One region of the Candidatus Weimeria sp. HCP3S3_B5 genome, then DNA from elsewhere that is predicted to be linked to it. Evidence: predicted binding sites of a transcription regulator. Region 1 holds the regulator's gene; the other holds the start of a gene.

Region 1 (3,425 bases):
ATGCTATTCTCTTATTATTGAAGAAAATACACCGTTTTACCAGCGCTACCATGAAGATTGCGTCCGCAAGGAAAAAGGAGAGGCGACCCTTGCCCTGCCTGATGAAGATCAGGAATATGAGCTTATGAAAAGAGCCCAGAATTTCCTTGTTTCAAAGGGATATATCAGATATGAGATATCAAACTATGCGAAATTCGGCTACGAATGTGTCCATAATGAAGGCTACTGGAGGAGGACGCCATATCTGGGAGTAGGAGTTGGAGCTGCATCCCTGATACCGCCTGGCTATTTTGCCTTTGAGCCTGAGGACCCTGAGGAGACTGGCGGGATGGGGCTTGAATGGAGGACAACCAATGAATCCTATATATATGACTATATTGAGGACACCCTCCATTACAATGAGATCACATCAGAGGCATCATTCCTTGATATACCGACGATCGATAAGGCGACCCAGCTAAGCCGCAGGGAGGCAATGGAGGAATTTATGTTCCTTGGTCTTCGGATGACAGAGGGAGTGAAAAAAAGCGTTTTTCTTAAGTCTTTCGGTACCCCTATAGAAAAGATATACGATGTTCCTATAAAGAAGCTTATCCGGGAGGGACTGCTTTCGGATAAGGGGGATGATCTGGCTCTTACAGAAAGAGGACTCGATATTTCCAACTACTGCATGTCATTGTTTTTGATGGATTGAAAAAACTATTGACAAACAAGGTCAACAGGCGTATATTATGTATCAGATGGTATTAGCACTCCAATCATTTGAGTGCTAACAGACGAAAGACAGGAGGTGAGCTTTTGGAAGAGGATGAAGAGTTATCAGAAAGGCAGAGGAAGATCCTTGATGTGATCATCAAGAATTATCTGGAAACCGGAGAGCCGGTCGGCTCGAGGACGATCTCGAAGAGCTCCGATCTTAACCTTAGCTCAGCAACCATCAGGAATGAGATGAGCGATCTCGAGGAGATGGGGTATATTCTCCAGCCTCACACCTCAGCAGGGCGGATCCCTTCAGACAGGGGCTACCGCTTTTATGTAAACGAGCTGATGGTCGAGAAGGAGACCTCTCCTCCCGCTGAGACATCGAATCAGATGCTTGTGGAGAGGACAGACAGACTTGAGAAGATGCTGCGTCAGGTAGTAGATATCCTGGCTGCCAATACCCAGTATACATCGATGATATCGGCACCGGCTATCTCAGGAGTCAGAGTCAGGTTCGTGCAGCTGTCGGCTCTGAATGAGAGACAGATACTCTCGGTGGTCGTTATGGATGGAAATTCCATCAAGAACCGTATCATAGATGTCGATTCACCGATCGACAATGAAGATCTGCTGAAGCTCAACATGCTTCTGAATACGAATCTGTCAGGCCTTACAGTAAATGATATTAACCTGACCCTGATCCAGAAGATGAAGCAGTCAGCCGGAGAGTATTCGGATATCATTGAGAATGTTCTGGAGAATGTAGCAGGCACCATAGAGCAGGATGAGGGCCGTACCATATTTACCAGCGGCACTACGAATATTTTCAAATATCCTGAGCTTTCGGATGCCAACAGAGCAAGTCATCTGATCTCGACCTTTGAGAACAAGGAAGAGCTCGAGAATCTGATAAATGATATAGAGTCAGACGAGGAGGGCAATCCTAACGGCATTCAGGTATATATAGGTGATGACATTCCTAATATGCCTGATGTGTCACTTGTCACAGCAAAGTATGATCTGGGTGATGGCTTCAAGGGAACCATAGGGATCCTTGGTCCCAAGCGAATGGATTATGAGAATGTGATGAAGAATCTGAAGTCTCTTAAGAAGCAGCTTAAGGACATAGTCGTTACATCGAGACTTTCGGATCGATCTGAAAAGCCGAAACAGATCACTAAGAAGAAGGAATAGAGGTAGCTGGAATTGAGCGAAGAAAAGGATAAGAAGGAAGAGGAAGTAAAGAAGGACGAGACCTCCGTGGAGAAGAAGGAGGACTCAGTAAAGAAGGAATCTTCAAAGCCTGAGGGCAAGGAAGAAAAGAAGGATTCTGAAAAGACAGAAGGCAGCAAGGAAGAGGATAAGACAGAAACTGATAAGAAAAAGGGCCCGTTTTCAAAGGATAAGAAGAAAAAGGACCCTAAGGACGAGCAGATAAAGGATCTTAAGGATCAGCTTCTCCGGCAGATGGCTGAATTCGATAATTTCAGGAAGCGTACAGACAAGGAGAAATCCACAATGTACGATGCCGGAGCCACAGATGTGATAGCAAAGATCCTTCCGGTCCTCGACAATTTCGAACGGGGACTCTCAGATGTGACGGACGACACTGATGATGCCTTCAAAAAGGGCATACTGATGATCTATAAGCAGCTCCTTACAGTCATAAATGATCTCGGAGTAAAGGAGATCGCGGCAGAAGGAGAGAAGTTCAATCCCGATCTTCATAATGCAGTAATGCATGAGGATGATCCTGATAAGGGAGAGCAGGAAATAGTGCAGGTCTTACAGAAGGGATACACCTTCCACGACAAGGTCGTAAGACATGCAATGGTAAAGGTAGCAAACTAAGGAGGAATAATAATGAGTAAAATAATCGGAATCGACTTAGGTACGACAAACAGCTGCGTAGCAGTTATGGAGGGAGGACAGCCTACAGTTATCCCTAACAGTGAGGGAATGAGGACTACACCTTCTATCGTAGCATTTACAAAGGACGGACAGAGACTCGTAGGTGAACCGGCAAAGCGTCAGGCAGTTACAAACGCTGACAAGACCATCTCATCGATCAAGAGAAAGATGGGAACTACTGACGGCCCTACTATAGATGGCAAGAAGTATTCACCTCAGCAGATTTCAGCAATGATCCTTCAGAAGCTTAAAAGCGATGCAGAGGCTTATCTGGGTGAGAAGGTTTCTGAGGCAGTCATCACTGTTCCTGCTTACTTCAACGATGCCCAGCGTCAGGCTACAAAGGATGCCGGAAAGATCGCAGGCCTCGAGGTAAAGCGTATCATAAACGAGCCTACAGCAGCAGCCTTAGCTTACGGACTTGATAATGAGAACGAGCAGAAGATCATGGTATATGATCTCGGTGGCGGTACATTCGATGTATCTGTTATAGAGATCGGTGATGGTGTCATCGAGGTTCTTTCTACAAACGGCGATACCCATCTCGGCGGAGATGATTTCGATAACCGTGTAATGCAGTGGATGATAGATGAGTTCAAGGCCAAGGAGGGTGTTGACCTTTCCGGAGACAAGATGGCTATGCAGCGTATCAAGGAAGCTGCCGAGAAGGCCAAGAAGGAGCTCTCAAGCGCAACCACTACCAATATCAACCTTCCATTCATCACAGCTACTGCCGATGGCCCTAAGCATCTTGATCTCGACCTTACTAGAGCAAAGTTCGATGAGATCACAGCAGATCTGGTAGAGAAGAC
Region 2 (3,425 bases), on a different contig from region 1:
ACCAGCGAGCTTTGCGAGACGCTCCTGAAGCTTTTCCTTATCAAAGTCAGATGTAGTCTCCTCTATCTGCTGCTTGATCTGTGCTACACGGGCATCGATGGCCTGCTTGTCGCCACAGCCATCAACGATAGTTGTGTTCTCCTTGGTGATCTTGGCGCTCTTTGCACGACCGAGCTGTTCGATAGTAGCGTCCTTAAGCTCGAGGCCTACATCAGAGGTGATGACCTGGCCGCCTGTAAGGATAGCTATATCCTGAAGCATTTCCTTTCTTCTGTCGCCATATCCAGGAGCCTTTACTGCTACTACATTGAAGGTTCCACGAAGCTTGTTAAGGATAAGGGTCGTAAGAGCCTCACCCTCTACATCCTCTGCAATGATCAGAAGCTTTGCGCCGTTCTGTACGATCTGCTCGAGAAGAGGAAGGATATCCTGGATATTCGAGATCTTCTTGTCTGTGATAAGGATATATGGATCATCAAGAGTAGCTTCCATCTTCTCTGTATCTGTAACCATGTATGAGGAAATATACCCCTTGTCGAACTGCATTCCTTCAACGAGGTCAAGCTCTGTCTGCATGGTCTTTGATTCCTCGATAGTGATTACGCCATCGTTTGAAACCTTCTCCATTGCATCAGCAACGAGCTGTCCTACCTCCTCGTTTCCAGCTGAGATAGCTGCAACCTTTGCGATCTGCTCCTTGCCTGATACCTTGTCAGACATCTTCTTAAGAGATTCAACAGCGCAGTCACAGGCCTTCTTCATTCCCTTACGGAGAACGATAGGATTGGCACCTGCTGCAAGGTTCTTCATGCCTTCCTTGATCATTGCCTGAGCAAGTACTGTAGCTGTAGTAGTGCCATCACCGGCGACATCATTGGTCTTTGTAGCGACCTCCTTTACAAGCTGGGCGCCCATGTTCTCGAACTCATCCTCGAGCTCTATGTCCTTTGCGATAGTAACACCATCGTTCGTGATAGTAGGAGCTCCGTAGCTCTTATCAAGGACTACGTTTCTTCCCTTAGGTCCAAGGGTCACACGAACTGTATCAGCAAGCTTGTCAACACCAGCCTGAAGCGCCTGTCTTGCGTCAGCGCCGAATTTAATATCTTTTGCCATGACTTAAATACTTCCTTTCGTTAGATCACTCAACAATAGCAAGGATGTCATCCTGCTTTACAATAATATACTCTTCATCATCAAGCTTGACATTTGTCCCGGCATACTTGCTGTAGACAACCTTCTGTCCGGCCTTGACCTGCATGGTAACGTCCTTGGTTCCAGGGCCTACTGCGATAACCTCGGCCTCCTGCGGCTTCTCCTTGGCACTGTCTGCAAGGATGATGCCTGACTTGGTCTTCTCCTCAGCCTCTAACTGCTTCAAAACTACCCGGTCTGATAACGGATTAAGTTTCATGATGAAATACCTCCTTGTTCGATGATATTTTTCTTAATCTGTTAGCACTCATTTTGGAGGAGTGCTAACCAACTGTCTATATAATAGTTTTTTGTCTGTATGTTATCAAATCGAAAAATCGCATATTATTCTCGATTTTCCTCTGAAGATCAGAAGTATACTCTTGTATACTCCGTTTTTCTTAAACTTGTAAAAATAAACCTATTCCAAAGGCCACAGCTGTCTGAACAGCCGCTTTCCGGTTTCGGTCCTGAATATCTTCTCGAAAACATTCTCCCTTGTCCTCTGATCTGTGTCATCCTCATACATATTTACGAGGAAATCAGCCTCAACAAGGATCTGGTAATCAATCCCGTCTATATTATTATATGTATGATGATGTCCTACAAGATATGAGACCCTGTTCACAAGCTCACTCTCAAACCCCATATCGCTAAGTAGCTTTGCGGCAAGTGGCGCTCCCAGCTTTTCCTGGACAGATCCGGCTGTCGTATGAAAGCTTTGCTCTGCCTTATGGATTCCTATATCATGGACTATTGCAGCTATCTCTGTTATCTCTCTTAGCCTTAGTGGCAGATGCTCCTTTACAGCCATCATATGGGCGTAATAATAGACCTTTGTAAAATGCGTAAGCCTCTTCGGATCTCCGGCATCAAAGTCGGCCATAGCCATATATACATCCTCGATAGCAGGACGGGTCCTGACCTCGTCACCTTCCTCGGACAAATAATCATAGACTCCGCTGTCCGGGACACAATAAGCTATATAAGGTCTCTGTCTTCTCGACCGGTTTGCCTCTCCTGTATCTATATCACATAGCAGAAGCTCCTCGCCAGGTCCGGCCTCCTTTATCACATTTCCATCAGGCCCTACTATAATACTGTCTCCGGCAAATACCAGGCCGTCCTCATCCCCGGTCCTGTTCGCCATGGCTATAAAGACATTGTTCTGATATGCCTCTGCTATGATCTCTGACCTGAAAACAGAAAGAGGCTCATCTGAAAGATTTGCTGCCGGTATCAGGATAAGAGATGCACCGGCTAAGGCACATGCTCTTATGCTCTCAGGAATATGCCTGTCAAAGCAGATAACTATCCCTATATTGCCAAATGGCGTAGGGAAAACCCTGTATGGCTCCCTTGCCGGATGATAGTAGTCGCCCTCATAGAAATTCTCTGCAGTAAAGATATGATGCATATCGCAGCTGCCCTGAAGTCTGCCTGTCTTTGTAAACAGATAGGATCTGTCAAAAAGCCTGCCATCCTCTTCCTTTACATAGAAATTAGGGCAGAGATAGATATTATTATCTCCGGCAGCCCCGGCAAATCTCCCGATCACAGGATCGTCTGTCCCGACAGAAAAGGCCTCAGGAGAAATCCCCATACCAAGAAGCATCTTAGCCGGATACCTGGGAAAAAAAGGAGTCAGGGTAAGCTCAGGATAAAGAAGCAGATCCGCTCCTGCCCTTGCAGCCTGTCCGGCTAACCTTATGGCCACATCCTCATTTACCCTTTTATCAATATCCATCTCCATCTGAGCAATGGCTATCTTCATTTCTTCTTACCCTCTGCTTTCTCTATGAATTTCTGGTCATTTACTATAAATCTCTCGTGAGTCCCCTCTCCTATAAGACCTGTCTCGTCATAGGCCTCCCAGGAAAAGGTAAGCTTCCTCCGATCGATTGCAGTAAGCCTTGTCTTTGCAGTCACCTTCATACCAAGCGGTGTGGCACTAACATGAGAAAGTGTCATAGCCGTCCCTACAGTAGACTCTCCATTTGAAAGCTCCGGCGCAACAGAGGTCCATGCTGCCTTTTCGACCAGTGAAACCATAGCCGGCGTCGCAAAGACAGGAAGCGTCCCGCTCCCGACACATGCAGCAGTATTTTCATCAGTTACAAGGGCCTCTGCCTGACCTGTGATTCCTTCTTTTATCATGTATATCTCCTTTCATCTGCTACTATAATAATAAAAAATCAGGGGCTATGCAAGAAGGGGCACTTATGTTAACT

What was found. The regulator HrcA, encoded in region 1, represses chaperone genes, less so after heat shock. The targets are predictions, from matches to a motif close to TGTTAGCACTCNNNNNNNNNGAGTGCTAACA.
Region 2: a site for HrcA is predicted at 1,454-1,484, ahead of ACTNCK_RS07640 (co-chaperone GroES). Genes of this name have one in related genera too.

What each region holds. Positions count from the first base shown of each region.
Region 1 is NZ_JBQHVU010000020.1:26,823-30,247, forward strand. It holds gene hemW (radical SAM family heme chaperone HemW) at 1-694, shown strand, start outside; gene hrcA (heat-inducible transcriptional repressor HrcA) at 799-1,896, shown strand; gene grpE (nucleotide exchange factor GrpE) at 1,909-2,553, shown strand; gene dnaK (molecular chaperone DnaK) at 2,566-3,425, shown strand, end outside.
Region 2 is NZ_JBQHVU010000013.1:47,372-50,796, forward strand. It holds gene groL (chaperonin GroEL) at 1-1,116, opposite strand, end outside; gene ACTNCK_RS07640 (co-chaperone GroES) at 1,142-1,414, opposite strand; gene ACTNCK_RS07645 (nitrilase-related carbon-nitrogen hydrolase) at 1,616-2,968, opposite strand; gene ACTNCK_RS07650 (thioesterase family protein) at 2,965-3,351, opposite strand.